4 regions of the Staphylococcus sp. CoH_129_LAB_1 genome follow, and region 1 is predicted to be linked to each of the others. Evidence: riboswitches for the same ligand, from Rfam matches in the RefSeq annotation. Region 1 holds a riboswitch; each other region holds the start of a gene.

Region 1 (7,646 bases):
GAATTGCTTGTTATAACAGTATATGAATTATGCAACCTATTTTAAGGATTTTAAATATTGATGATACAAATGTTCTGCTTCATCATCATCTTCAATGCCATAGACATTCATTCTACCATCTTTAAATAAGGTAATCTCGTAATTACCGTCTTTAATCAACTTTGCAAATGTAGTTGACTTTACGATATCGCCCGGGAAATGTTCAGCGTAGTCGAACGCAGTAGGTTGATATCTGAATAGGTAGGTCTTTCCACATAAACTTTCAATATTCTGTTGTTGTTTCGTTTCTAATAATTCATAATGACCTTTTCCACATACCTCACAGCCATTATCTTTCAAGATATCGACGTTCATCGCTTTATAATCGATATTAAATGTATCAAGAGTAATTAACTTATGAGAAAATCCATGACCAGATAAATAACGAATCGCTTCTGTGACCTCATAGCTTGCTACCTGTGTAATCACAGGCGGTAATACGCCATTAATAGCACAACTCTCTGCACTGGTTGGAATTTGTTTTAATAAACATTTCAAACAAGGTCCTTTAAAATCGATGCCATAAACGGTACCTTTACTGCCTACTGCAGCGCCATATACCCATGGAATATGATGTTTATGACAAGCTTCATTAATAAGGTAACGAATCTTGAAATGATCCATTCCATCAATGACGATATCGGGATTGGCCTCTTTTAAAATGTCCTCAATATTTGTAGAATCAATTTCTTGATAATACGTTCTCACGTCTACATTTGAATTAATGTGTGCAATCTGTTGTTTAATGGCATGAACTTTAGGACTCATATGGTTCGCATCTTCTTCGGTATAAAGAGCTTGACGATGTAAGTTGGATAAATCAACGATATCCATATCAACAATTGCCAAATGATGCGCGCCCATACGGGCTAAAATTTCCGCCACATGACTTCCTAATGCTCCTGCACCAAGTATTAAAATCTTTGCGTTGGATAGGGCAGTTTGGCCATCTTCTCCAAAAGCATGATAACGCAATTGACGATGATAACGTTGCATTATAAAAATCCTAAGCCTTCAGTAGGACTTGAAGCCTGTGCAGTATATTTTACTGGAATACGTCCTGCTTCATAAGATAAACGACCGGCATTAATACCGAGTTTCATTGCTTCAGCCATTTTGACTGGATCTTTGGCACCTGACACAGCAGTATTTAACAGAATAGCATCTGCACCTAATTCCATCGCATGACATGCATCTTTTGGAGAACCAATACCTGCATCAACAATAACTGGAACGTTTGAATTTTTAATAATATAACTTAAATTAAGTGGATTGTTAATGCCACGTCCAGTTCCAATTGGAGATGCGAGTGGCATGACAGCGTGTACGCCTAATTCTTCTAAACGTTTCGCTAAAACTACATCGTTAGAAACATAAGGACATACAATGTAGCCTTTGTCTAATAACACTTTACATGCTTCATATGTTTCAAATGGATCAGGTAGCAATGTTTCATCGTCGCCAATCACTTCGACTTTAATCATGTCACATACTCCAGCATGTTTTGCAATTTCAGCGATGCGAATCGCTTCTTCAGCAGTTTTGGCGCCAGCTGTATTTGGAAAAGTAATAAAGTCTTTAAGATTAATATTTGCTAATGGATTAGGCAAGTTTTTATCATATAAATTCATACGTCTTACGGCAAAAGTCAGCACATTGGCCTCTGCTGCTTCAATCGCCTTTGTTTGTGTAGCTTCATCTTCAAATTTACCTGTACCTAATAATAAACGAGATTTAATTTCTAATGGTCCAATTTTAAACATTTTATCCGCCTCCAACAAATTCTAATAATTCTAATCGATCATCTTCACGTACTGTATGTTGATCGTAGTCTTCTTGTTTAATTAAAGTTTTATTATGTTCGACAATGACACGTTTAGGATCTAATTCAAGAGATTCAAGTACAGATGTAATAGATTGTTCTGAATCAAAGTTAAACGTGTCACCGTTAATGATACACTTCATGATCTAACCTCCTTGAAACACTGAATGAGTCATACCGACGTGGCTTAACACCGGTGAGTATCCAATTGGCGATATCACGACCAATAATAGGTGAAAGTAAAATACCGTTACGATAATGACCAGAAATCACATATAAATCTTCATCAATACGGTCCATTATCGGTATTTCTCCTTCAGTATATGGACGTACGCCAGACCACTGTTTAATGACTTTGCCGTGTGCAAGTTCTGGTATACGTTCATTTGCACAGTGGTGTAACCAAGAGATACCATCGTCTGTATTACCAACTGAATAGTTATCAAATTCACTTGTGGCACCAATTAAGAAACGATTTGGATACTTTGGTACGATGTAACAGCCATTGGTCATAAATACGGTTTCTTTTAAATCCAAATGGTCATTTTCAATAAGTAAGACTTCACCTTTTACACCGACGACATCTCTAGGTAGTGAGTATTGAGTTAATAATTTAGATGTCCATGCGCCTGCTGCCACAATGACTTTCTTAGCTTGTAATGTGCCTTGTGACGTTTCAACATCGTAGTACCCATTTTGGCGCTGAACAGATTGTACCTCTGTATTGACATATCGCTTAATTTGACGTTGCTTTAAAGATGTAAATAAAGCTTTAGTATAGTGATTTGCATTAATTTGACCATCATTTGGAATGTAAATAGCCATTTCGCTTGATATCACTGTACCATGCGTTAAACGGGCAAGCTCATTATCAGAAAGGATAATTACGCTAGAATCTAGTGAACTTAAAAATTGATATTGCTTCTCTAAACTTTCAACATCTTCAGGACGATTAGCCACTTTAATTAAGCCAGAATTTTGAAACTGAATATCGATGCCGGTTTCGTCTTCTAAATCTTGGCATAATTGAGGAAAGAGACTTCTTGATTCAAGCGCTAATCTAAATAAATCAGTATCTTCAGTAAATTCATTTTGAGCACCTAACATACCACCTGCTTTATATGACGCGTGTTTACCTGGTACGTCACGATCGATAAGTGCAATGTCAAGGTGAGATTGACTTAATTGGCGTGCAATAGACATGCCAATGACACCAGAACCTATGATTAAAACATCATGCATCTTTCAACCACTCCTTTCTCAACAGTTCAATTTGTTGTAAAGATGCGTTCATAAAGAAAGAAATTGCACAAATTCCTTTAAACCCTTGAGGTAATTGAGGAATCGTTTTTTCAGTGATACCTCCAATGGCATAAATTGGAATAGGAATCTCTAACACACGTTGAATCTCTGCTTTTGATCGAGGCAATTGATTAGGTTTTGAAGACGTCTTAAAAATGTGTCCGAAAAAGACATAATCAAGATCGTGTTCATAAGCTGCTTTAACAGAGTCAAATGAATGTGTAGACATACTGACCTCAATATTTGGATGAATAGATTTATAGTTAAATGCATCGTCATCCATTTCTCGAAAATGAATTCTAGAGAGGTGAAGTTGTTCTAACAAGTGAATATCACTATGAATAATGATTTTTGATTTAGGAAATCCTTGTTCTATAAGTGATTTTAAAAATGAAGATAAGTCACTTGGTGTCATGGGAGTGCGAAACAATAACCCATCTATTCCATCTGAGATATCAAGAAAATGTTGTAAATCATCATTGGTTAACTCTTTATATTTCGTAATCGCTATAAAAATGAACATCACTCCTTATTAAACAAAAAAACGCTATGTCCCTGTCGTAGGGAAATAGCGTTTTGCTTAACTTTACGATATCCTAGTCGCCACTTTCCTACGCCAGTACAAACTGGATCAGGTTCCAGGAATTATAAAGTTCGTTCTTTACTCTCAGCCTTAAACAAAGGCACTTCCAGTGGATTGTTTATTCGGTTGTTTTTAAAATAAACATTAGCATTTTTGCTTCATTTTTATTCTACAACCTTTTCTAATAGAGTTCAATTACAAAAAAGATTAGATTTATAGCAATATACTTTTCATAACACATACCGCTTTTTATATAGCTATTTATAAATTAAATGAAAAATATTAAAAAAAGTAATTGTAAACGTTTACAAAAACTGTTAATATTATAAAAAATATATCAGAAAGCCTATGAGAAGGGGCTCGAAAGGCGGTTAAAAATAAAAGGGAACGACATGATTGGGAGTTTTCATTTTCAACTTGTAAGTAGAATCAACACAACTTTAAAGGGAAGCAGGAAAAATAATTATGGTACAAAGACAAAAGAAAAGTAATGTTCGTTGGTATTTCGCTCTCGCATTTTTTATTATTGGGGTAATTGCATATATGGATAGATCTAATATCTCATTTATCGCACCTCAAATGATGGAAGATCTTCACATGACAAAGCAACAATTTGGTTTATTAGCTTCATTCTTCTCACTAGGTTATGCATTGATGCAAGTACCTTCAGGTATGTTAGCAGAGAAATTTGGTCCACGTAAGATGATTTCAATTGCATTATTATGGTGGAGTGCATTTACAATTTTAACGGGAATGATTAAACATCATGGTCTATTATATTTAGTACGTTTCTTATTTGGTGTCGGAGAAGCGCCAATGTATCCATCTAATGCAGTATTCAATTCAACTTGGTTTGCTAAGGACGAAAAAGGGAGAGCATCGAGTGCGTTGTTAGCAGGATCATATTTCGGTCCAGTATTAGCACCAGTAATTACCATCGCAATTGTTAATGCATTTAACTGGCAAGCAGTATTCTATATTTTCGGTGCAGTTGGTATTGTGATTGCAGCACTTTGGGCAATTATTGCAAAAGATTTACCTGAGCAACATCGCATGGTCAATGATGCAGAAAAACAGTATATCATGCAACATCGTGATTTAGTAGAAACAACTAAATCCGTAGCACCTTGGAATCAATTTTTCAAACGCGTGAGTTTCTACGCAATTGCAGGACAATATTTCGTTGTTCAGTTCGTTATCGCTTTATTCTTAATTTGGTTACCTACTTATTTAACTGAACAATATCATGTACAATTTAAAGATATGACAATTAGCGCTTTACCATGGTTTATTATGTTTATTTTAATTTTATCTGCGGGTGCGATTTCAGATAAAATTTTACGTAGTGGCCAAAGTCGTTTTGTAGCGAGAGGATTAATTGCAATTGTTGGCTTTATCGTATTTGCTATCTCAATTTTCTTTGCAGTTCATACAGAAAGCTTATATGTAACCATTTTCTGGTTATCACTTGGCTTAGGTGGTATGGGTATTTCAATGGGAATGAGTTGGGCAGCAGCAAATGATATTGGACGTAACTTTGCTGGTACAGTATCTGGTTGGATGAACTTATGGGGAAATATTGGTGCGTTAATCAGTCCGTTTTTAGCAGGTGCATTAGTATCATCACTTGGCTGGACAATGACATTCCAATTATTAATTATTCCAGCGGTGATTGCAGCCGTATTATGGTTCTTCGTTACACCAGACAAACCATTAATTAAAGACGAAAGTAAACATATTAAATAATATTTACACATTATCCACAAAAGTGAAAGCCTGGGACATCATCAGTTGTCTCAGGCATTTTTAATATATTGACTGTCGATGACTGAATTAAAAATAAATGCGGCCTCTCTTCTTACTATCGTTTTCTTTTTATCATAGCCGGGTAAAACGTTATAATAATATTTGGAAGGTGATTATATGATTATTATTAATGCAAAACTTAAAATCAAAGAAGACGTTCGTGAAGATTATTTAGATTTAATGAATAAATTAGTTCAAAGTTCACGTCAAGAACCTGGTAATACATTTTATTCACATTATGAAGATGTAACTGAACATAATACCTTTGTTGTTGTTGAAAATTATAAAGATCAAGAAGCGGTTCAAGCACATAACCATTCAGATCACTTTAAAACATTTAGTGAAAACATTGGAAAATATGTAGCTGAAGAACCTGTCATTGATGTAGCAGAAACAAAATAGAAATTAAAAGATGCCTTGTCTAAGTATTGCTTGGGCAAGGCATCTGTCATGTTATCATGTAATGGTATAGATAAAGAAAGGAACGATAACATTGGGACATGTCATAAATTCATTAATCAGGTTTGATAAGTCAAAAATTAATATTTGGAAAGGTATACGCCAAGGCTTATTAATGATTATTCCAGCATTAATAGGTCATTTATTAGGGCATTTTAGTTTTGGATTGCTCGTAGCAACCGGAACTTTGGCACATACTTATGTATTTAAAGGTTCTGCACAATCCATGCTAAGAACAGTTATCATTTGTACACTTTCATTCACTGTGTGTATGATACTTGGTACCTTAACTGTCAGCCAGCCTGTCTTATACGGCGTATTATTATTATTTGTTACGGCTATTCCGTTTTACGTATTTAACGTATTAAAAATTGTAGGGCCATCATCCACATTCTTTTTAGTCACATTTTGCTTATCGAGTAATCTACCCGAAGCTCCAGAACAAGCACCGATTCGTGGCTTAGCGATTTTTATTGGAGGAATGTTAGCGACATTAGTCGTCATTTTAAATATTCTCTTTCAAAAGCAAAAAGCTGAAGATCGAGCGATTACTGCTGACTTTAAAATTATTAATAACTTAATGCATAACTTCAATGATGCCGAAAAATTTAAAGCAATTTCTCAAGATACGGTCACACAATTTAAGACGTCAGAAAAGTTATTGATAACGTCAACTACAGCAATGAGTGAAAAATTGAGTTCACATTTTGAAAAGCTATTACTTCTTCACACCTCAGCACAAGGAATTTATGCTGAGTTATTGGAATTAAATGAAAAAAATATTCGTCCTATTCCACAAGAATTAATTGAAATGATGGATATGATTACAAGAAATGCCTATAAATTATCTTCAAAACGAGAAAAATGGACAAAAAAAGTCGATGTGGATGAACCATTTGAAAGTTTAATGCAACATATACTGAAAATAGATGAAATTGCGCATTTACAACCTGAACAAATTGAATCTGAAGCAAGTATTCGTAAGCCTTTGTATAGTAAGCGTATTGTTCAAAACTTAACATTAGATTCAATCATTTTCCGTAATACATTAACTTATGCAGTGATTATGGGTGTGGCTATTTTTGTCTCATTATTTTTCAATATTCAACGATCCTATTGGATTCCGTTATCAGCACATACTGTCTTGTTAGGATTAACGACAATTCGTATGTTAGACCGTTCGTTAGCTCGTGGTCTCGGTACCATTGTAGGGACATTATTACTGTCAGCTATACTCTTTTTCCAACCACATTTAGTTGTCGCTGTCACATTAATGGGTCTATCTGCCATGATGACAGAAGGATTCGTTGCAGCTAATTATGCTTTTGCGGTCATTTTTATTACGACACAAGTCATCCTGTTAAATGGTTTAGCCTCTGGTAATCTATCAATTGATATTGCGTATACGCGTATCGTTGATGTATTGATTGGTATTGTAATTGCAGTGATTGGCATTTTAGTCATTAACCGAAAAAATGCTTCAACCATGTTACCTACAGTGATAGCAGAGGTGGCACGAAAAGAAGCTGTTATTTTCCAATATTTATTCTCTGAAAATAACTATCAGGACACAGAGCGGGATAAAATTGAAAGTTTATCATTATCTGTAAAAATGAATAATATGACGCAAGTGTA
Region 2 (7,646 bases), on a different contig from region 1:
TACGTTAGTTAAACCGTTAATAATGAAATATTCAATTCAATTTATCGATCAAAAAACAAAAATCCATTATGAACGTTCTGAAGATGAAGTGTTGACGGATGTTCAGTGGTGCTCAATCATGATTGAGCAAATACTTAATAATGCTTTAAAATATGCGCGAGGTAAAGATATTTGGATTACATTCAATAGCGATACAAATCGTTTGTTAATACGTGATAATGGTGTAGGCATCAGTAAAGCAGACCTTCCGAAGATTTTTGATAAAGGTTATTCTGGTTACAATGGACAACGTAATCAACATTCAAGTGGTATCGGTCTATTTATTGTGAAACATATCGCAACACATTTACATCATAAAGTAGATGTAGACTCATCTCTTGGTGAAGGTACAACATTTAGCATATATTTCCCAGTAAATAACTAAATGATCCATTATTTAAGTGAGTCAGTGACATTTTTAGAAATGATTTATGTTACTGGCTCTTTTTTTGTTTTATTATAGAAGAGAGTAATACAAAAGAGTTTATTAAATAGAAAGGAAGCATAAGACTCATGTTATTAGACGTGAATAATGTAAAAAAACGATTTGGGAGAGGAGTAAATGCTACAACAGCACTTAATGGTATTTCATTTAAAGTAAATAAAGGAGAATTTGTAGCGATTATGGGTGAATCTGGATCTGGTAAATCTACGTTACTTAACCTTATTGCTACTTATGATAAAGCGACAGAAGGTACGATAGCCATTAATGAACAAGATATTCATAGATTAAGAAATAAAGAAATTGCCTATTTTCGTCGGGATCATCTTGGCTTTGTCTTCCAAGATTTTAACGTGTTACCTACAATGACGAATAAAGATAATATTTTAATGCCGTTAGTACTTGCCAATCGTTCACATCAAACGATGCGTCATCGTCTTTATCGTTTAAGTTATCAATTACACATAGAGTCATTACTTAATAAATATCCATTCGAAGTATCAGGGGGGGAACAGCAACGTGTAGCAATTTGTCGTGCATTGATTAATCACCCAGATTTATTACTTGCTGATGAACCCACAGGTGCACTTGATTCTAAAACGTCTAAAACTATTATGAAATTATTTAAAGAAATCAATGAGAATGAACAAACCATCTTAATGGTGACACATTCTGCTGTTGATGCATCGTATGCAAAACGGGTTTTATTTATTAAAGACGGCCGTTTATATCATGAAATCTATCGTGGGGAGGAACTACAATCAGAGTTTCAAAAACGTATTGCTGATAGTTTAGCAATGCTTCACGAAAGTGGTGATTAAAATGATTTTTCGCTTGGTTTGGACGTTAGTCATTCAGAATTTTAAGACACAGCGTCATATTATAATTCCATTTATTCTAGTAATCAGTATATTATTTGGTATTGAATTTATTTTATTATCCTTAAACATGAATACTTCGCTTCATAAACATAGTGATGTTATTCCAGTTTTTATTAGTATAGGAAATTTTTTTATGTGTCTATTTGGACTCCTTTTTATTCTTTATGCTAATCGTTTTATTATGCGACATCGTCAAAAAGAGCTGGCCATGAATATGATTTTGGGTATGGAAAAAAAGCATTTTAGGTTAATGCTGTTTATAGAAGGAATATATCAATATATTATCATTGGGTGTCTAAGTATTATAGGTGGTTATTTATTTGGTGCATTAACTTATATGTCGTTAAATAGAATATTAGGTTATACGCATGTATCTTTAAAAAAATATCCATTTGATATAAGTGCAATGAGATACACCTTGTTGATGTTAGCAATAATGATGCTATTTTTATTTATTGTCAACAATATAAAAATCACATTTCAAAGTCCTATTAAGTTAATACAACAACAACATCCAACGGAAAAACAATGGTCCAAACCTTTACTCTATATCTTATTGATTGTTGGGATCATAACTGTTGTTGACAGTTATATGATTGCCTTAAAAGATACACTCATTTTGGTTTCACTACGTAATATTTTTATTGCTCTTATTTTAGTGACAATAGGAACGTATTGCTTATTTATATCATTGAGTGTCTTAGTGATAGATTGGCTTCAAAAGATTCCAAGTATTTATTATCGATCTCAATATTTTTTTACTATTTCTGGATTACGTTCAAGAATGAATTCTAATTCTATTGGTTTGGCTAGTTTAACCATGCTATGTACTTTTCTTATTGTGACTCTAGGAATGAGCGTCGCTACATATCGTAGTGTAGACCAACGTGCGAATCATTTAATGCCAACACAATATCGTATTGAATTGAGTGGAGATGTGCATCATAGTACTACGAGCAAACACAAAGTACGTCAGCTAGAAAATGAGATTAAGAGACATGCTGATGTTGATGCTTTCAGAGAATATACAAGTGGAAGTGTTGCAGTCACTTATAAGAAGGGTGCATTTGTAAAGCGAGATAATGAGAACAGTCCATTAGATTTACATAGTGTATATTTAATTGTAATGAATCAGAAAGATTACAATACAATCAATCATACGCACCTGCGACTTAAACATAATGAAATGGGAATATTAGCGAAAAATTTTATGTTTCAAAAATTAGACCATATCAAATTAATGAATCAAACATTTAAAACAAATCAGTTAAAAGGAGATCATTTTTCATTTCCAGTTCCAGGTGGAGTCACACTTGTTACTCATAATGTAAATCAACAACGTCAATTGATTCATTATTATCAAACAACAGCAAATATTAACTCATACATTGCTTTTAATCTTAAAACAAAAGATACACAGTCCATAGATCATATTAAGTCTAAATTGATGAAACAATATGATATTCAAATTGATAATAAAGATGAATTAAATAAGGATATGTTTGATATTTATGGTGGTCTCATTTTTGTTGGAACTATTGTTTCTTTAGTCTTAATGATTGGTACATTTACGATGATGTATTACAAAAATATTGCTGAGGGATATGAAGATCGGAAAAACTATCGAATTATGCGTCAAGTAGGTTTAGAAGAAGAACGGATTAGATCTGTTATTAATGACCAAGTAGTTATTATTTTTACCTTACCTATTATAGTATCTATGATACATGTACTATGTGCTTCTAAAATGATTTATACTTTGCTTGGTATTTTAGATGTTAATGATATAAAATTATTTTTAACAACTTATATCGGTGTCTTAGTGTTCGTAATGATAATCTATGCTTTGATGTATGTGATTACGTCTCGTGTATATTATCGTCTCATTCATCGTTGATATATTAGTAAAAAGAAAATCTTATTCTTATATATAAATGAGTGTAAGACTCTAGGTAGTAGGGTATAAGGATAAAAAAAGGAGGCGGAATAATGGCGAAACAATATGATGATGCAACAATTAGAAATAGTAACAATAAAATTAAACGTACTGGGGAACACGTCCTTACTTGGATAGGTGTTGCAATTCAAGCATTAGTTGCAATTATGTTTTTAATGGTTAAACCCTTTATCGGTAATGCTGATTTTAAAGAACAAATTATTAATGAAGCTCAAAAACAAGACAATCAAGTTTCCATAACAGAAATAAATAATGGTATGGATGCATTAGGTGGTTTATTTAATTTCTTTACATGGGGCGCGTTCATTCCATTAATTCTTGCAATTATTGGTGGTATTTTAATTAATAAAAAACCTAAACTTGCAGGTATCTTATTAATTATTGCAGGTATTTTAGCGATTGCTACAAACTGGATTAGTTTAATTTTATGGTTAATTGCAGGTATTATGTTGCTTGTTCGTAAACCTAAGCATGACATGTATGACAATGCTGGTTATAATGATCATCACAAAAGAGACCATCATGATGTAAATGCAAATAATAATGCATTCATTTTGGATGAAGAAGAAGAAAGACAACAACAACGTTATATTAAAGATCATTATTCAAATAAAGATCAAGAAGCGGACAATAATAATGAAAGAGATCACGATACACACATAAATGATTCGAACGATGACGACTATCGTGATCAACGTTATTCAAATCATAAAACGAATAAACAAAGTAATGATTTTATTCAAGATGAAGCAAGAAAGCATCAAGATGAAAAAGATAACGATCCATACAAATATTAATAATATGATATATAAAAGCGATGGTATTCCTAAGTTAATACCATCGCTTTTTACGTTAATTTCTACTATATGGTTTGGATAAAATATATTAGATAAATGATTTTAATATTAAATTAAATCTAAGTGTTCTCTTAGTGTAGAACCTTTATACTGATGTCGATATAAGCCACGACGTTGTAATTCAGGTACAATGAGTGCAACTACGTCATTTAAACTATCTGGTAAAGAAGGTGGCATTAAGTTAAATCCATCTGCAACACCTGCATTAAACCAGCGTTCCATTTCATCTACAATTTCTTTTGGCGTACCTATTAATGTCAGATGTCCACCGCCTGCATTAAGGTAACTTAGCAGTTCTCTTACAGTAGGTTGCTTATCTTGAATAATTTCTAAGATGGTTTCATATCGACCAACGGGACCGTTAAACTCTTCTAAAGAAGGTAGTTTAGGCACAGGAGCATCTAACTCCCACTGACTACAGTCTTGTTGAATGAAAAAACTGAGTTGCTTTAAAGCAGCTTTGATAGGAAGTCGTTGATCAAGTTCTGCTTTCTTTTTCAATGCTTCTTCATGTGTATGACCTACATAAGTGACTAAGCCAGGAAAGACTTTAATATAACGCTGGTGGTCACGTTGTGCCATTTCATTATCTAAGCGCTCCCGATAACGTTTTGCTTGCTTCATATTCCAAGAAACAGAATATACTGCATCTGCATATTTAGTTGCTAAAGTGATACCTTGAGCTGAAGCGCCTGCTTGCATAGACACTGGTCTACCTTGAGGACTACCTGGTGTTGTGAGTGGCCCATTAATTTGGAAATAGTTTCCTTTGTGCTGAAGTGCGTTAATATGTGTATCATCAATTAATGTACCTTTATGTCTATTAGGTTTAAAATCATTCGTATGCCAAGAATCAAATAATCCATTCATGACTTGAGCAAACTCTTCAGCTTTCTTATAGCGTTCATCATGGTTAGGCAGATGCTCCATGCTATGATTTTGAGCTTCCATGTCTGTCATGGAAGTGACTAAATTCCATCCTACTCGACCACCACTAATATGATCTAAACTAAGTAACTGACGTGCTGCGGTGAATGGATTAGAAAATGTACTTGAAATCGTAGGAACTAATCCAACATGTTGTGTGACTTGAGATATAGCAGTTAAGTTAATCAATGGATCGAACCAAAAACTTGGCATCGAAGTATAGCTTGGAATAAATGACTGATTATCTGCAAAAAAAACTACGTCTAACAACCCTTTTTCAGATAACTGAGCTAATTCTTGATAGTATTGAATATCACCGATACGTTCAATACTTGAATTGGGAAGTTGCCAAGCAGCTTGGTGATGACCACATCCATAGATTAATACACCGAGATGAAGTTGATGTTGATGAGTCAATTTAATTTTTCACTCCAATGTTCTTGTTATTTCTATTCTAAGATAAGCAAGACCAGTCCTATATTAATTCATGGTTAAACCACCATCTACAGTAATATTTTGACCGGTTATACCATTTGCTGCTTCGCTACTTAAATAAGTAACCATATTTGCAACATCTTGTGGGGTAGTGACTTTACGTATTGGAGTCGTTTGCGCAATTAAATCAAAGACTTCCGGCGTAGTGACAGCACTAGCATCAGTTGTTTTAAGTAATCCTCCTGATACCACATTAGCTGTAATACCATATTGACCTAATTCAGCAGCAATATTGCGTGTGAATCCAATCAACCCAGCTTTAGCTGTGGTATATTCATGATATGGTACAACAGGATTTTGATATAAATTTGTACCAATACTTACAATTGTACCTGAGCCACGTTCTATAAATTGAGGAATGACACTTTGAGTAACATTAAAAGCGCCTTTCAGTGTACCATCAATTTGTTGTTGGTAGTCATCCCATGACAAGTCTTTAAATGCTTTTTGGACAGTAGGATCAAATTTGAAATTAACTAATGCATTATTGACAACAACGTCAATTTTACCGAAATGAGATGTTGCTTCTTTCACTAAGCGCTCAACCGCTTCACGTTGCGTCACATCTGCTTGAATTGCGATAGCTTTGTCACCAAGCTCCTCTGCAAGTGCTTCAGCTGTTTCACGACTTTGATTATAATTAATGATGACTTCAAATCCTTGTGTAGCTAATGTTCTTGCAATTACTGCACCTAAACCACGGCTACTTCCAGTTACTAATACTGTTCTCGTCATAAATATTGTGCCTCCATTTACTTCATTTACAGCAAAAAAATATGCAACCTTCACATTAGGAAAGTTGCATTAAAAAAGATATATATCATAATTGAGAATAGTTTGAAATATCTCAACAGATTACCTATTTTACACGACACTTTCCTACGCTAGTATAAGCTAGTTCAGGTTCAAAGGGTTTGAGGTTATACCTCATCTCAGTTTTAAACACCCCTAGTGCATATAATTAAACTATAGTTTCACTTTATGACTTCTATTATCAGAAGTCAAGCGCTCCCATTAAAGATTATATTGATTACTTTTTTATTTGAATATAAAAATAAAAATTTATATAATTTATTTTTATAATAATTTTCAATTATATGATTGAAAATCAGATATACCGTGCTTAAAATAGACGTTACACTAAAAGGTAAGCCCATCAGATCATTTTGATTTAAATACGAATAAAGTTAAAGTGGATCTTACACCATGGAAATATCGTTATGTTGTAGGCGGTGTGGTTTTAGGTTTAGTTGTAATTGCATACATTATCTTTTTACCACTAGTACTCGCAAAATAATAATGAAGATATAGGTGTACGTTTTTATAGGAGAATCATGCTCTTAACGTACGCCTTTCTTTTTATTTTTCACAGAAAGGAGGATAACACCATGCATAATATTGGATTGATACCTTCACCAGGTGTCGCTCATAAACATGTAGAAGCTGTTATTCCAGATATAAAAGCACATCTGAATCGACGTATTAATGACCAACAAGATTGGAACTTCGACATTCATATTGATTTAATGATAGGTTCAGCTGAAGATGTACATGAAAGTATTGATAAAGCAGCAGAAATGAAAGATAAGCATGATTGGGATTTTGTTGTATGTATCACAGATTTACCAAGTATTTCTGGAAATAAAGTGGTCATTAGTGATTTCAATAATGAAAAACAAGTAGCGATGCTATCTTTACCTTCATTAGGTTGGATAGACCTACGACGAAAAGTAAGAAATAGTTTAACATCTATTATTGAACAATTGTATTACTCAACATCAAGAGTTGCTCCAAAGATTCATCCTCTTATACATCCTAAAGCAGTAAAGCCAAATGAAGATGAAACGCCAAAGCAACGTTATATTCATCGATGGTTTATTCTCAGTTGGATTCAACTAATTTTAGGACTCACACGTGCAAATGAACCATGGAAAAATATTTTTAATTTTAAAAAGATTATTTCAGTTGCTTTTGCAACTGGAACTTATGTATCGATTTTTTCTATGCCTTGGGAACTGAGTATCCAGTACTCCATAGTAAGATTTATT
Region 3 (7,646 bases), on a different contig from region 1:
AGATATCTTTTTCGTTAATTTCTTCTATATCAAAAACTTTTTTACCAACTTTATCAGTAACTCCATTTGTAATTTTATTGATAATACTCATTTACTAACTCACCTTTCATTTTTCCCATAATATATTTAACACACATTTAATACCCTTTTTCAGTACTTTAATGCTTAATATTTATGAATACTGCTTTTAAATATTTAGAATTTTTATAATGTGGATGAGTTTTAAAGTCTTTCGGTAATCCCATGACTTCTTCTATTTCATATTCTACGTTAGCTTGTTCCAATGTTTTCTTGATTACATTTTTAAATGCTTTTAAAGAAAAAACACTTGAATTTGTACATAATAGTAATGTACCATTTGGTGCTAAAACGTCTAAAGCGCCAGTAATTAAATCATCATAATTTTTTTGTACCGAGAAAGTTTTCTTTTTATTACGCGCAAAACTAGGAGGATCGATGACTATTGTGTCATATTGCTTTCCGTGACGTGCGGCATAATTGTAAAAATCAAACGTATCCATGACATAGATATATTGACTCTTAGGGTCTATACCATTTAATCCAAAATTTTCTTCCGTTAATGTACGAGAACGATTAGCTAAATCTACACTTGTTGTTACTTTAGCATTTTTAGATGCTATCACTGAGAACGCACCCGTATAACTAAATAGATTTAAAATACTTCTATCATTAGAAAAGTAATCACGTAACTTTTTACGAACTTCTTTTTGATCTAAAAATATTCCTGTCATCAATCCATCATTTAAATCAACATTATAAAATGTAAAGTTTTCTTCAATGACTATAGGAAATTCTGGAGTTTCTCCAAGTACATGTCCTCCTGTGTATTCCGTATCTTTAAAACGCATTTTTTCAAAAACAGATTCAAATTTAAATACTTTTTTTATTGCTTCAATAATTATATAACGAAACTTATAAATTCCTTTTGAATACCATTGAATAAGTAGATGTCCATTATAATTATCAATAGTTAAGCCTCCAACGCCATCTCCCTCAGCATTAAATAATCTAAATGCGTTGGTTCCCTCTATATTATAGTAATACTCCCTTTCTTCTAGCGCTTTTTCAAATAAATCTTCAAAGAAAGTAATATTGATATCTTCATTTTGGCTATATGTGATTACCCATCCTAAGCCTTTATGTTGACGTCCTACATAGGCTGTTGCAATATATTGGTTATTTTCAGTAACTATATTAAATAAATCGCCTTCTTTTAAATGATCATGTTGAAAAATATCTTCTTCTTCAACCAAAGGATATTGATTTAAATACTTAGTTTCTTTACCTTTATTTAAAATTGCTATTTTCATTTTAATTTCTCCTATTTTAATTGTTTTTATGAATCTGTTATGATTTACTCTACTATTTTAACAAACTTAAAATCCCTCACCTAAACATTAAGTCAAAAAAGGAAGTGGAACAAGAATTCAAAAAATGAATTGTGTCCCACTCCCTTTCACAGATTATGGTTTTTCTTTTAATTGTAATGAAAATGCTATAATTACAGGTATTAACATAATAATTAGTGTAGGTGTAATAAATATTGAAAGTAATAGACCATGAAGCATTATATTAATAAATTCAGTAAGCAATTTGAAAAATAGAATACTAATCATGAACAACTGTAAATAGTAAAATTTGCCTCTTAAAAAATGAGTGAATGTCGTAGCAATGTAAATAATAATAATAAAGAGTAATATTAACAATGTAATCCATTCAATCACGTATTGAGTTTGTGATAATTCCCATTCTCCATATACAAATAGAGCATTTCTGTTATTAAATTCTATAAATGTGAATAAGAACAAGATAAAACCACAGAAAATCTCTACATATGCTGGTTTAATCCATTTAGGACGTCTCATCCACTTAGGAATATCATCTTCTTCTATATCTACAATATTTTTAAATTTACTTTTAAATTTATCGCGTTTAGATCTAATTTTATCTAAATCCACACTTCTTCTTGTCTTATGTGCATATTCTGATGTTTTATCTTGAAGTTGTTTAAAATGAACTTTTGATTGAGTCGAAACGTTTCCTTTTTGAGTTCTTGATAATGTAGGCTCTTCTTCCCCTAATTCTTCTTTTGTTAAAGGTAATGCACGACGTAAGAATAAGAAGTTCCAAATTGCCGCTTGAGCTAGTAACCACATAATAATGAAGAATGTATTTACACTTAAAATATCAATAGGCTCAATCTCATTTGCGTCGATTTTACCATATAATGATATTTGAGTAATCAAGTAACTTATTCCATATGAAATAATAATCCATAAGTAATGGACTTTTCTATTTTCTTGATATAATTCATCTTTATAAACGATATATCCTGTATGAATCACAAATGGAATAACAAATATAATTGCCCAAAAGCCATATACTTGAGTCATCAATGTAATTGTAATAAGGAAGTATAAAATGCCAATGACTAAAAAGAAAATTGAGATGTCGTAATCATATTTGGTTGTTCTAAATAATGTAAATCCAATCCATATAACTAGAATACCAAACAGAATAATTATGACTGCGCTTACAACTGGAAAGTTGCCTATGAATCTACTCATCACTCTAATTATTTCACTAAAAAATGCATTAAGAAAGTCCCATATATTATGTATTTTTAAATCAACTTTTCCTTTATCCTTTAATTTATGAATTAAAGACAAATTGATTAAGATAATGAGACCTGTGAAGAGTGAAACGATACCGATTAAGTAACTATAGATAATCTCGGCGTGTTTCTTAAGAAAAGACATACAGTTCACCTCAAAATTAATTATATATGAACTTTCTATTCTTGTCTTTAATAAAAAATAAAATACTTCTCTAGACTGAGATAAGTTTATCTATTTATTGATTGGGTATATTACTATTGTAAAGTAATTTTTGAAAAGGAGTGTTGTCCTATGACACATGAAGATGCAAAAAAAGCAAAAGAATATGAAGAAAAATTAAAAGAACAAAAAGAAGAAAAAACTGACGATATTGAACAAACTAAACAAGACGTTCAAAATACATTAGACTAATTTAATAATTTTCAAATACTTATACTTTTTTAAGAATAGCGTATAAAAAATTATTTTATACGCTATTCTTTATTTTTATGTCAATTTTATACGAGTCATTCAATGTATAGAGCCATTAATTAATAATTATTTTTTTAAATTACTATTACTTAAAAGTACCTTGACATTCACTTTTAAAAGTCATACATTTAAATTAAAGAAAATATAAACGCACTAGGGGTGTACAGTACTGAGATGAGGCTTATCCTCAAACCCTTTGAACCTGATCTAGTTAAATACTAGCGTAGGAAAGTGTTAACTTAAATAAATTATGTTCTTAATAATCAATAGCATTTTTATTTAAATTTACGCACAACTTTTCTACGGAAGGTTGTGCGTTTTTTTAGGAGGAACTGTTTTATGTCTAAAGGTTTAAAGCTTTCAGAAATTTTAGTAACTGTACTGATTGCTGTCATTTTTGCAATTATCTATAACCTATGGTGGTTACCGTATAATTTAGCACAGGTGGCAGGTATTCATTTAGAACAACTTACGTACGGTATTTGGTTTATGGCAGCTATTGTCGCTTACTTAATCATTCCTAAACCAGGTATTGCCTTAATCGCTGAATTTGCCGCTGGCGCCGGAGAAACAATTGTTATGGGTAAATTTGATATTCCAACTATAGTATATGCAATTTTACAAGGTCTTGCATGTGAAGTTGTATTTGCTATTTTTAAATATAAATCACGCTCAATGATGGTAGCAATGTTAGCAGGCTTAGTAACAGCATTAGTATCTTTCCCTGTAGACTATTTTTACGGTTATTTAAATGAAGTTGCAGGATGGAACTTACTTCTATTTATTGTTTTTCGCGCTATTAGTGGTATTGTACTTTCAGGTATACTCTCTTATCTAATTGTAAGAGCATTAGATAAAACTGGCGTTACTAAATTATTCCGTCCTGCCTCTCAAAAAGACTATGACAACCTATAAGGGGAAATGATTGTGTTAAAAGTCAAAAATTTACGCCTTAAATATCCTAATGGCGATCGAAAAATTTTCGATAATTTAAATATAGAAATTAAAGATAAAGAAAAAGTGCTTTTACTAGGTCCTTCTGGATCTGGTAAAAGCACATTGCTTAATGTCCTTAGTGGTATTGTTCCTAACCTCATAGAATTACCTATGAAATATGATGAACTAGATATTGACCCTCATTCTGGGGTCATTTTTCAAGATCCAGATACACAATTTTGTATGCCAAAAGTTTATGAAGAATTAGCTTTTGTCTTAGAAAATCGACAAGTACCAAGAGCAGACATGAATGAACAAATTAAAAAAGCACTTGCGTCAGTAGACTTAGATGTGGATGATTCAACCTTCGTAAATAATTTAAGTGGCGGTATGAAACAAAAACTTGCTATCGTCGAAACTATTTTACAAAAAGCTGATACACTCTTTTTAGATGAGCCTACAGCTATGTTAGATGTCCAAGCAACTGCTGACTTATGGCAACGATTAATTCAATTATGGACTGATCAAACAGTACTAATTGTTGAACATAAAGTAGAACATATTTGGCACCATGTAGATCGAGTCATATTAATGAACTATGATGGGGAAATTATAGCTGATAATACACCTGATTACATACTCAATCATTGTGAATCTTTACTAACCGAATTCGGTGTATGGCATCCACATGCATGGGATTACGCTCCTATCCGAAAAGACTTAACTCCGCAATTATCTAAAACACTTTTTAAATTTCAAAAAGGTCAAATTGTTCGCGGTAAGAATTTGTTATTTAAGATTCCTGAACTAAATATCCATCCTGGAGAATGGATTACAATTACTGGAAAAAATGGAGCTGGTAAAACTACCTTACTCGAATCAATGATGCAATTAGTGAAATATAAAGGTGAAATGTTTTATAATGGGAAATTATTAAAAAAAATCAAAGATGCTGCACGACATATGTATCTTGTATACCAAAACCCTGAACTTCAATTTATTACAAATTCAGTTTATGAAGAGATAAATATCCATTATAATCATCTTGATAAAACAAAGTCGAAAGAAGAAACTGAACATCTTTTAAAACTTTTACATTTAGAAAAAGTTAAACATCAACACCCCTTTGAAATTTCTACAGGCCAAAAACGTCGATTAAGTGTAGCAACTGCCCTAAGTTCAAAAGCCGACATTATATTGTTAGATGAACCCACATTTGGACTTGATAGTCATAATACATTTCAACTTATTAAACTATTTGAACAACGTGTTGAACGAGGTCAAACAATCGTAATGGTGACGCATGACCCTGAAATTATTAATCGTTATCCAACACGTCGACTAGAAGTAGAAAATGGAAAAGTTTCAGATTGGGAAGGTGAACCACATGTTTGAACGTTGGAAAAAGCGTCATACACTTGTTGATGATGTAAATATTATTACAAAGTTAATTCTTGGAGTTTTATTATTTATATTTATCATCTTTGTTCACAACTTTGACTATATGATTTATATCTCTTTATTAATGTTTATATTTTTATTAGCTTTCAATGGTACAGCTTTTAAAGTTATTGGTGCATTTTTATCAGCAACAATTTTCTTTGCTTTGCTATCATCGTTATTTATGATTCTATATGGTGATGGTACACACATGTTGTTTGAGTGGGGAATTATTCATGTTAGTACCGAAAGTGTAGTAAGAGGTCTTCATTTATCCCTAAGAACAATTACAGTTTCAATGTTTGGTGTATTAATTGCATTAACATCACAAATTGTTATGATTTTTTATAGTTTGATGCAACATCTAAAAGTAAAACCTAAAATTGCTTACGCATTTATGGCTGCTATTCGTATGGTGCCACTTATTTTTACATCATTTATTCAATTACGACGTTCTTTAAAAATGCGTTATCAAATGATTGATGCTTCCAACTATCGAGGTTTGAAACGACTAAAACATTTATTAATTCCAATACTAAGTCAAAATATACGTCGAGCACATCAATTATCAGTTGCTATGGAATCAAAAGGATTTAAAGATGGGCCGCGTACTTACTATTATAAAGCACCTTTTTCATATAAAGATATTATTTTCGTTATTATGACAATTGCTTTATTAATTTGTGCTTTTTATTTATCTCAATATTTTCCTATCACTGGTATCAAAGATGCTCGTGTTTCAGAAATGTTAGGATAATTGATAAAGAGTTGTCCAGGACATAAAGTTTCCGGATAAGTGAAAAAAGACAATTTCTATTGAAATAATATAGAAATTGTCTTTTTTATAATTTTTTGATTATTTTCAACTTGTTGAGCTGTTACTTTTCTCATAATTAAGTGCCATTAGCACAAATCCTAGTTCTCTTTTGGCTTTATTTATCCCTTGAACGGACATTCGAGTGAACCTTAAAATAGCTTCATAAATCTAAAAACAGGCTCCACATCAATTTTTCTTTGACTGTATATGGCTTTTGTTTTTGGTTCTGAAAGCTTTTTATTAATTTGGGCTTTAAAATATTCCTAATTATAATTTTTCATTATTTTTTTTATTCGTTTTTGAATTGAATTTAAAAATGGTATCATCGTTCTTGTATTAATCGGATTTTGATACAATAAGACAAAATAAATTGGGAATTTGTCGCTATTTGTAAATAATACCCTGGCTTGAGTTGTCCATTTTTCATATAATCTTCTTTCATTCTCATAAATGTGGCATCATGGTCTGTTTTAGAATAACTATTTCTATCATTTAAAATAGATTTTTGGACTTCATATCTATGCTCTCGCTCAGAGCGCTCATTAATTTTCTTTTTGTATTGTTTAATTTTAGTTCTTTTAAGCCGTATTTATTTTCTTATTTTAGTACATTTTTTATTATCGATATATTGGTTTAAATCTTCGATGTCTTTATCTAAATGACTATCAATCAAATCTATTTTTTCTTTTGTTAAGTCATTACCGTGACCTTTTTTAATCTCAGATATGATTTTATTTTGTCACCAATTCAAGATAGAGTGCTTTAAAATCTGCATTCATTTTTGACTCATGGTTTTGAATACTCTTTTTCCATACACATGTATATCGATTGTCATTCGTCTCAACTTTCGTACCATCAATAAAAATGGCCAAATCATCTATAAGATGTTGTTTCAAACAATGACTATGAAATTGAATGAATAATGATGTTAATAAAGCCTCTACGTTTGGATTGACTCTAAATCAATTCATCGTTTTATAAGAAGGTTTTTGATTTTGTGATAGCCACATCATTCGGATGGTATAATGTTGCCCCACGATGATGTCTGAATTCATCGAATTCAGTCTTAGGAATGATTTCTACAATATCATTTGTGGGAATAAGAATTGACGTTTCCATTAGTAGAGTCATGTTATATTCTTTATACATAAGATACCTCGTTAATTTAGTGATATTTATTAAATTATACGAAAGTGCCTTACTTTTTTAGTATTTCAATGTAAAATTATATATAAATACAAAGTGTTTTGGCGAGACTCTTGAGGGAACAAGACAAGCTGAAGACTATAGGCAGAATCTGTCCCCTAAGAAAGCGAGCCAACAATACGTAGTATTGTAAATAA
Region 4 (7,646 bases), on a different contig from region 1:
TATTGTTAAGTGTATCTATTGTAACAGAGTCTGTTGTAGCTCCAATAGTAGTATCTAATGCTAATCAAATTCATGCAGCTGACAAACAAGATGGTATTAGTAACTTAAATCCAAAAAATAAAAGTGTTCTACATTTATCTATTACCGATAGTAATATTACTTGTAAAATAGATGATAATGAAATTTTAACATTATCAGATGGTAAGACGACAAAACAAATTGGGATAAATGTGCTTTAGGTACAGCTGCTGATGCTGTTATTGACGGCATATCTGGTGGCGCTACTGGTGCTATAGCTTCATGTTTCTAAACATGTTCTTTCTCAATTAAGGAAAAATGAAGGAGTTCAGTCAATGCAAAGATTGGGTGGCGGCAATGCTAAAAATGAAGAAATATATTTAGATATTGAAGAGTATGGCAATATTTTAGAAGTAAAAGAGTCTCTTACAATTTAAAAATTGTAGAGACTCTGAATGTAAACTTGAGATTAGTTAGCATATCTACTAAATAGTAATTGATTTGTAAAATATTCTTTAGGTTCAATTGTTTGTTTAATTTTACCTGTTTCTTTTAACCATAATTGTAAATCATTGTAAAAGTCAGAACTCATTGATAAATCGTTAGTGAAACATTTAGCGGTTGCTTGTATTGTAGATTTATTTAAATCATCGCTTACATCTGTATTTGTATATGAAGAGTAGATATGAATTGCCTCTTCAAGATTAGTTTTAATGTATTGAATTGCTTTTTGTATAACTTTAATAAATGTTTTGATTTTTTCTTCTTCAGAGTGTAACTTATCAGGGGTAGTGATAAAAATTAATTGGCAAAAGTCAGGAACATTGTAATCTTTTAATGCGAAATAATCGACATTTAATCCTTTACTTTTGGCTTCTAAAATTTCAAAATTTTCAAAGATAAGTGTTGCGGCATCTGCTTTATCATTTAATAATGCATCAGTATGATAAAAACTATTATTTACTGGTATAATATCACCATCTGTATATTGAGCACCATCAGTTTCAATCATGGTTTTTGCAATAGCAATACCACCAAGACCTGGAGCTCCTGGGTACTGGAGACGTTTGCCAATTAAATCTTTTGGTGTTTTAATACCTTTATCTTTTTTATACATTATACCGCCATTGGTATGTAAGAATCTTGCAAAGCCTACAACATTTTGGTTAGATGCTTTATCTTCTACTAAATGGATAGGTTCTGTAATTGCGATATCCATTGTACCTTTTTCGATTTCATCTAAAGCATCAAAATGTTCTTCAGGTTCAATCATCTCAATCTCTAAATTTTGTTCCTTAAACCATCCTTTTTCTATACCTAAAATTAATGGCATGTGATCAGGATTTAAAAACCATTCTAAACCAACTCTTAATTTCTCCATAAAAAAATCCTCCAATAACTCAATTTTCTACGCAAAAAAGTGAATACTGAAAGACGTCAAGTAATATGTAAGTCACTTTCCTACGATGGTACTAACCAACAGGTTTAAGGGTTGAAAGTAAGTACTTTCTCTCAGCAATCAATCGCACCCCTAGTGAATATGTTGTTATATACATTTAACATAACATATATTCTAGGTTAATTAAATCTGATATTTTGTTTACATTTACTTTATCAGGTTATTTCATTTGTATATTTATATCATTTTATCAATCATTTCATAATGTGTAAGATAGATATATTTTGAAGTAATTAAGTAAAAAATAAACAAATTTTTCAATTTAATTTAAAAATTTAAAAAATTCCGTGAAATATATTTCGTTTTTTAGTAAACTGTCTACTAAGGAAGAAAGTAAGTAGTGAGATATTGTCTGATTTGAAGCCATACCTCACGTCTAAATTAAAAATAAGGGGATGACAGTAGATTATGGATTTACTAATTGGCACGTTGTTTTTAGTTTTAGTCTTAGTGATTTTTACGTTATTTACATATAAAGCACCTAGTGGTATGCGTGCGATGGGAGCTTTAGCCAACGCAGCTATTGCGACATTTTTAGTAGAAGCTTTTAACAAATATGTAGGTGGAGAAGTATTTGGTATTAAATTTTTAGAACAACTAGGTGACGCTGCGGGAGGTCTAGGTGGTGTCGCTGCTGCTGGGTTAACTGCCTTGGCTATTGGTGTTTCACCTGTGTATGCATTAGTTATTGGAGCTGCTTGTGGTGGTTTAGACTTACTTCCAGGCTTCTTTGCTGGGTATATTGTAGGTTATCTTATGAAATATACAGAAAAATATGTTCCAGATGGTGTAGATCTTATTGGTTCAATCGTTCTTCTTGCACCACTGGCACGTTTAATTGCGACGGGTTTAACGCCAGTAGTGAATAATACATTACTAAAAATTGGTGACATTATTAAAAGTAGTACGGACACAAATCCAATTATAATGGGGATTATTCTTGGAGGCATTATTACCGTTGTAGGTACAGCACCGTTAAGTTCAATGGCTTTAACCGCATTACTTGGTTTAACTGGCGTACCAATGGCAATTGGTGCTATGGCTGCATTTAGTTCGGCATTTTTGAATGGTACGCTTTTCCATCGTTTAAAATTAGGCGATCGTAAATCAACAATTTCAGTAAGTATTGAACCGTTATCTCAAGCTGATATTGTCTCTGCTAATCCGATACCAGTGTATGTGACAAACTTTTTTGGAGGAGCTGCTGCAGGTTTAATTATCGCTTTATCTGGTATGATCAATGATGCAACAGGTACAGCGACACCAATTGCAGGATTCTTAGTGATGTTTGGTTTTAATAGTCCAATGAAAGTGATTATCTATGGTGTTGTAATGGCCATTGTAGGTGGTTTAGCAGGCTTCCTTGGTTCTCTTGCATTTAAAAAATATCCAATTGTTACAAAACAAGATATGATAGATCGTGAAGAAAAAAGAAAAGTTAAAACAGCATAAACATGAGTTACTTCTTTGTCAAAATATGGCAAAGAAGTTTTTTTATTATCCATTTTAAATTTATATGTTCTTCTTTTTGTGTAATAATATAATAAAAAGTTACACATTATGTGTATTGGGTTTTAAATGTTAAATTTCTGACAAAGGAGTGGATCAAGATGCAAAATTTAAGAAATAGAAATTTTTTAACATTACTTGATTTTTCAAAAAAAGAAATGGAATTCTTACTTAATCTCTCTGAAGATTTAAAACGTGCAAAATATGCTGGAATTGAACAACAAAGATTAAAAGGAAAAAATATTGCTTTAATTTTTGAAAAAAATTCTACTCGTACACGTTGTGCTTTTGAAACAGCTGCATATGATCAAGGCGCACATGTCACTTATCTTGGACCTACGGGAACGCAAATGGGTGTGAAAGAAACACCTAAAGATACGGCACGTGTTTTAGGCGGTATGTATGACGGTATCGAATATCGTGGCTTCTCTCAACGTACCATCGAGGAATTTGCCGACTATGCAGGTGTTCCTGTTTGGAATGGTTTAACAGATGAAGATCATCCAACACAAGTCCTTGCTGATTTCTTAACTGCAAAAGAGGCGTTAGGTAAGCCGTATGAAGATATTCATTTCACATATGTGGGAGACGGACGAAATAATATGGCCAATGCGTTAATGAAAGGGGCAGCAATTATGGGGATGACGTTTCACCTTATCTGTCCGAAAGAGTTAAGACCTAAAGATGACTTACTAAAAACATGTCAGTCACTGGCAGATAAAAATGGTGGCAAAATCTTAGTGACAGATGATATTGATGAAGGTATAAAAGGGTCAGATGTAATTGCTACGGATGTATGGGTGTCAATGGGAGAACCTGACGACATTTGGGAAGAACGTATTAAGTTATTAGAACCTTATCGTGTAACCAAAGAAATGATTGAAAAAACAGGGAATCCACATACCATTTTTGAACACTGTTTACCTGCTTTCCATAATGCAGAAACAGAAATTGGTAAACAAATTAAAGAAAAATATGGTTTGAATGAAATGGAAGTCACAGATGAGGTCTTTGAAAGTGATCGTTCTGTTGTCTTTCAAGAAGCCGAAAACAGAGCACATACGATTAAAGCAGTAATGGTGGCAACTTTAGGCGAATAGAGAAAAAGGGGGACCTATGGATGTCTAAAATCGTAGTAGCATTGGGTGGTAATGCTTTAGGAGAATCACCGAAAGAACAATTAGAGCTTGTAAAAGGTACAGCTCAATCATTAGTCGGTTTAATCAACAAAGGATATGAAGTGGTCATTAGTCATGGGAATGGACCACAAGTGGGAAGTATTAATTTAGGGTTAAATTATGCAGCGGAACATGAACAAGGCCCGCCTTTCCCATTCCCTGAATGTGGCGCAATGAGTCAGGCGTATATCGGTTATCAGATGCAAGAAAGCTTACTTAATGAATTACATGCACTAGGGATTAATAAAGAAGTCGTGACACTTGTGACACAAGTCGAAGTAGCAAACGATGATCCAGCGTTTCAACATCCAACGAAACCTATTGGACTATTCTATACTAAAGAACAAGCTGAAAAAACAAAAGAAGAAAAAGGATATACTTTTATGGAAGATGCAGGACGTGGGTATCGTCGCGTTGTGCCTTCTCCTCAACCTATTAACATTGTTGAACTTAATAGTATTGAAACACTTATTAAACATGGCACGCTTGTGATTGCAGCGGGTGGCGGCGGTATCCCAGTTGTTAAGGAACAAGGTCGTTATCAAGGTGTCGATGCAGTCATTGATAAAGATAAGACAAGTGCATTACTAGCTGCACACTTACAATCGGATCAATTGATTATTTTAACGGCTGTTGATTATGTTTATATTAATTACGAAAAAGATAATCAAGAAGGACTAGGTGACGTCACAGTCGATGAGATGAAAGGCTATATTGCGGATAATCAATTTGCAAAAGGCAGTATGTTGCCAAAAGTAGAAGCAGCTCTTCAATTTATTGAAAAGAATCCAAAAGGTAGTGTATTAATTACCTCTTTATCAGGTTTAAATGATGCGTTAAAAGGTAAGATTGGTACACGTATTACAAAATAAATAGCTATATTAAATCGCTTGAGCCTACTATATGTATTTTACATATGTAGGCTCAAGTTTTTTTATAAGGTATTCAAATATTTAATAGTCACAAGTTATACTTCGGGTTGTCTGAGGTTAGACTCACAGACCATTTCATTTTAAAACATCCTTTGATTTAATCAAAGAATAATGTAAACTTATAAACATATAAAGTTTACAATTATGAGTTTTATTAGTGTATTTTAAAAGATAGGAGTGACAAACATCATGACATTAAATCTAGCAGAACGTGTATTGAATGGAGAAGCGTTAACTAAAGAAGAGTGTCTAAGTCTATTTCAAGACGATACGATTGATACGTTTGAATTATTAAATGAAGCTTATATAGTAAGAAAGCATTATTATGGTAAAAAAGTAAAACTTAATATGATTCTCAACGCGAAAAGTGGCATTTGTCCGGAAGATTGTGGTTACTGTGGTCAATCTGTCAAAATGAAAGAAAAACAGCGTTATGCTTTAGTAGATCAAGAACAAATTAAAGCAGGGGCACAAGTCGCGACAGACCATAAAATTGGGACGTATTGTATTGTAATGAGTGGACGTGGTCCTTCGAATAAAGAAGTAAATCATATTTGTGATACGGTAGAAGATATTAAAGCTATTCATCCCCAACTTAAAATCTGTGCGTGTTTAGGTTTAGTTGATGATGAACAAGCAACACAGTTAAAAGAAGCAGGTGTTGATCGTTACAATCATAACTTAAATACAAGTGAACGTTACCATGAAGAAGTCGTGTCAACGCATACATATAAAGATAGAGTGAATACAGTGGAAGTGATGAAAGAACACAACATCTCCCCTTGTTCTGGCGTGATTTGTGGGATGGGAGAAACAGATGAAGATATTATCGATATGGCGTTTGCATTAAAAGAGATTGATGCAGACAGTATTCCTGTTAACTTTTTACATCCAATTAAAGGAACGAAGTTTGGTGGATTAGATTTACTATCTCCAATAAAGTGTTTACGTATCTTAGCAATGTTTAGATTGATTAATCCTACAAAAGAAATTCGAATTGCGGGCGGTCGTGAAGTAAATTTACGTTCACTACAAGCAACAGCACTTCAAGCAGCTAACTCTATTTTTGTCGGAGATTATCTTGTGACAGGCGGACAACCTAATGAGCTTGATTACCAAATGATTGAAGATATGGGATTTGAGATAGACGGGTAGTGAACATATTATAAAACACCTTCTAGCATTTTTGGTTAGAAGGTGTTTTATTTAATATCTATTTTTCAGTATTTTTTCTTGCTTTGTACGCATGAGTTGCTGCTGCGCCTGCTTTTTGAGAAGCTTCTGTGGCATTTTCATTGGCTGCTCTAGCGCTATGTGCCGCTCTTTCTGCCCATATTGCAGATGCTTGGGAATTGGATGCTGCTAATTCTGACGCGTATTTTGCTGCTTTAGCATCTACACTTGTTTGAGTAACAGTAGAAAGAATTTGTTGTTGTTGTCCTTCCATACGTGCTTGATGAGATTCTGTTTCATATAAATTAATGGCTTCTTTCAAAGTATCAGCACGTTGGTTATATATGAATAAAGAATGAACCATTCTATTAATTCAGATGGATTAGTCGCGATGAGTTTTAAATAAGGACGTAGTGTATGACTTTGGTTTAATTTGTAGAAGATTTTAGTGAAATAGCAATTTAATAATTTTTCATCGTTAGTGTATGATTGACCAAATTCAATACGTTCATATTGGGCGATTATCGTTTGTGGTGTTTTATTTAAACTACTGAGTTCTGTAATGATTTCGTGATATATCATGTCATTCACCTCCGTTTCTCACATTGGAAACTAAAGGCGCCTGACAAGGCGACTTCTTTTATTTTTAGGAAGGTAGGGAGTTATAAAAGAGAGAAGTAAGCATAAAGCAAAAAAACGCCCCCTTACCGATTGAGGTAAGGGGGCGCGATATTAAGGTTTGTTTAAAATGATATAAAAAAAGTCTCTCGCAATTATGCGAGAGACTTTTTTGCAGTTTTTTACATAAATCCAATCAATTTCATCCATAATGAGCCAATGCCTAGCCAAATAACAAGATAAACAAGACCTAAAACGATATTCATGAGCCACCAACGTTTTTGTGTAATGTAACCCGCTGAATAAAGAATAGGGGCAGGACCACTACTATAGTGTGTTGTTGATGCCATTAAGTTACCGAAGAAACCAAGCATGAGTGCACTAAATAATGGTGGTGCGCCAGCTGCAACGGCAACGCCGAGTAATGCTGCATACATTGCGCTGACATGAGCTGTTGAACTTGCGAATAAATAATGTGAATAGAAATAGAAAATCACTAATATCACAAGTACTATAGGCCAACTAAAGCCATGTAAACTATGAGCAATGGTTTTACTTAACCAAGGAATAAAGCCGAGTTGATTCAATTGATCTGCCATCATGACAAGTACTGAGAACCATACCAATGTATTCCAAGCGCCAGTCTCATTTAAGATGTCTTTCCAATTTAATACGCTAGTTAAAAGTAAAAGTGATAATGCGATAAATGCAGTAAGCGTCGCATCGATACCAATAAAGCTACCAGTTACCCATAGTAAT

Evidence for each region. A riboswitch is a leader RNA that binds a small molecule or an ion and turns the genes downstream of it on or off. The one in region 1 is predicted to bind thiamine pyrophosphate.
Region 2: another riboswitch for thiamine pyrophosphate. It lies ahead of AC2FB1_RS02695 (3-oxoacyl-ACP reductase); the one in region 1 lies ahead of AC2FB1_RS01825 (thiamine phosphate synthase).
Region 3: another riboswitch for thiamine pyrophosphate. It lies ahead of AC2FB1_RS03360 (ECF transporter S component); the one in region 1 lies ahead of AC2FB1_RS01825 (thiamine phosphate synthase).
Region 4: another riboswitch for thiamine pyrophosphate. It lies ahead of AC2FB1_RS09440 (ABC transporter substrate-binding protein); the one in region 1 lies ahead of AC2FB1_RS01825 (thiamine phosphate synthase).

What each region holds. Positions count from the first base shown of each region.
Region 1 covers NZ_JBXWKZ010000003.1:43,458-51,103, forward strand. The annotation lists gene AC2FB1_RS01805 (HesA/MoeB/ThiF family protein) at 37-1,035, opposite strand; gene AC2FB1_RS01810 (thiazole synthase) at 1,035-1,802, opposite strand; gene thiS (sulfur carrier protein ThiS) at 1,804-2,004, opposite strand; gene thiO (glycine oxidase ThiO) at 1,988-3,103, opposite strand; gene AC2FB1_RS01825 (thiamine phosphate synthase) at 3,096-3,686, opposite strand; TPP riboswitch at 3,755-3,864, opposite strand; gene AC2FB1_RS01830 (pyruvate MFS transporter) at 4,212-5,492, shown strand; gene AC2FB1_RS01835 (putative quinol monooxygenase) at 5,670-5,954, shown strand; gene AC2FB1_RS01840 (FUSC family protein) at 6,046-7,646, shown strand, end outside.
Region 2 covers NZ_JBXWKZ010000005.1:12,810-20,455, reverse strand. The annotation lists gene AC2FB1_RS02720 (sensor histidine kinase) at 1-424, shown strand, start outside; gene AC2FB1_RS02715 (ABC transporter ATP-binding protein) at 553-1,302, shown strand; gene AC2FB1_RS02710 (FtsX-like permease family protein) at 1,304-3,259, shown strand; gene AC2FB1_RS02705 (DUF4064 domain-containing protein) at 3,352-4,116, shown strand; gene AC2FB1_RS02700 (LLM class flavin-dependent oxidoreductase) at 4,225-5,520, opposite strand; gene AC2FB1_RS02695 (3-oxoacyl-ACP reductase) at 5,584-6,333, opposite strand; TPP riboswitch at 6,458-6,558, opposite strand; gene AC2FB1_RS02690 (5,10-methylene-tetrahydrofolate dehydrogenase) at 6,987-7,646, shown strand, end outside.
Region 3 covers NZ_JBXWKZ010000006.1:49,524-57,169, forward strand. The annotation lists gene AC2FB1_RS03340 (DUF697 domain-containing protein) at 1-91, opposite strand, end outside; gene AC2FB1_RS03345 (class I SAM-dependent rRNA methyltransferase) at 159-1,331, opposite strand; gene auxA (lipoteichoic acid stability factor AuxA) at 1,485-2,780, opposite strand; gene graF (glycopeptide resistance-associated protein GraF) at 2,931-3,050, shown strand; TPP riboswitch at 3,256-3,357, shown strand; gene AC2FB1_RS03360 (ECF transporter S component) at 3,450-4,025, shown strand; gene AC2FB1_RS03365 (ABC transporter ATP-binding protein) at 4,038-5,441, shown strand; gene AC2FB1_RS03370 (energy-coupling factor transporter transmembrane component T family protein) at 5,434-6,243, shown strand; gene AC2FB1_RS03375 (hypothetical protein) at 7,035-7,199, opposite strand; gene AC2FB1_RS03380 (hypothetical protein) at 7,279-7,452, opposite strand.
Region 4 covers NZ_JBXWKZ010000033.1:13,664-21,309, forward strand. The annotation lists gene AC2FB1_RS09435 (hypothetical protein) at 1-239, shown strand, start outside; gene AC2FB1_RS09440 (ABC transporter substrate-binding protein) at 488-1,399, opposite strand; TPP riboswitch at 1,460-1,561, opposite strand; partial or broken gene AC2FB1_RS09445 (hypothetical protein) at 1,885-1,968, opposite strand; gene AC2FB1_RS09450 (PTS sugar transporter subunit IIC) at 1,928-2,929, shown strand; gene argF (ornithine carbamoyltransferase) at 3,088-4,086, shown strand; gene arcC (carbamate kinase) at 4,107-5,036, shown strand; gene bioB (biotin synthase BioB) at 5,286-6,251, shown strand; gene AC2FB1_RS09470 (hypothetical protein) at 6,310-6,633, opposite strand; gene AC2FB1_RS09475 (hypothetical protein) at 6,588-6,851, opposite strand; gene AC2FB1_RS09480 (anion permease) at 7,070-7,646, opposite strand, start outside.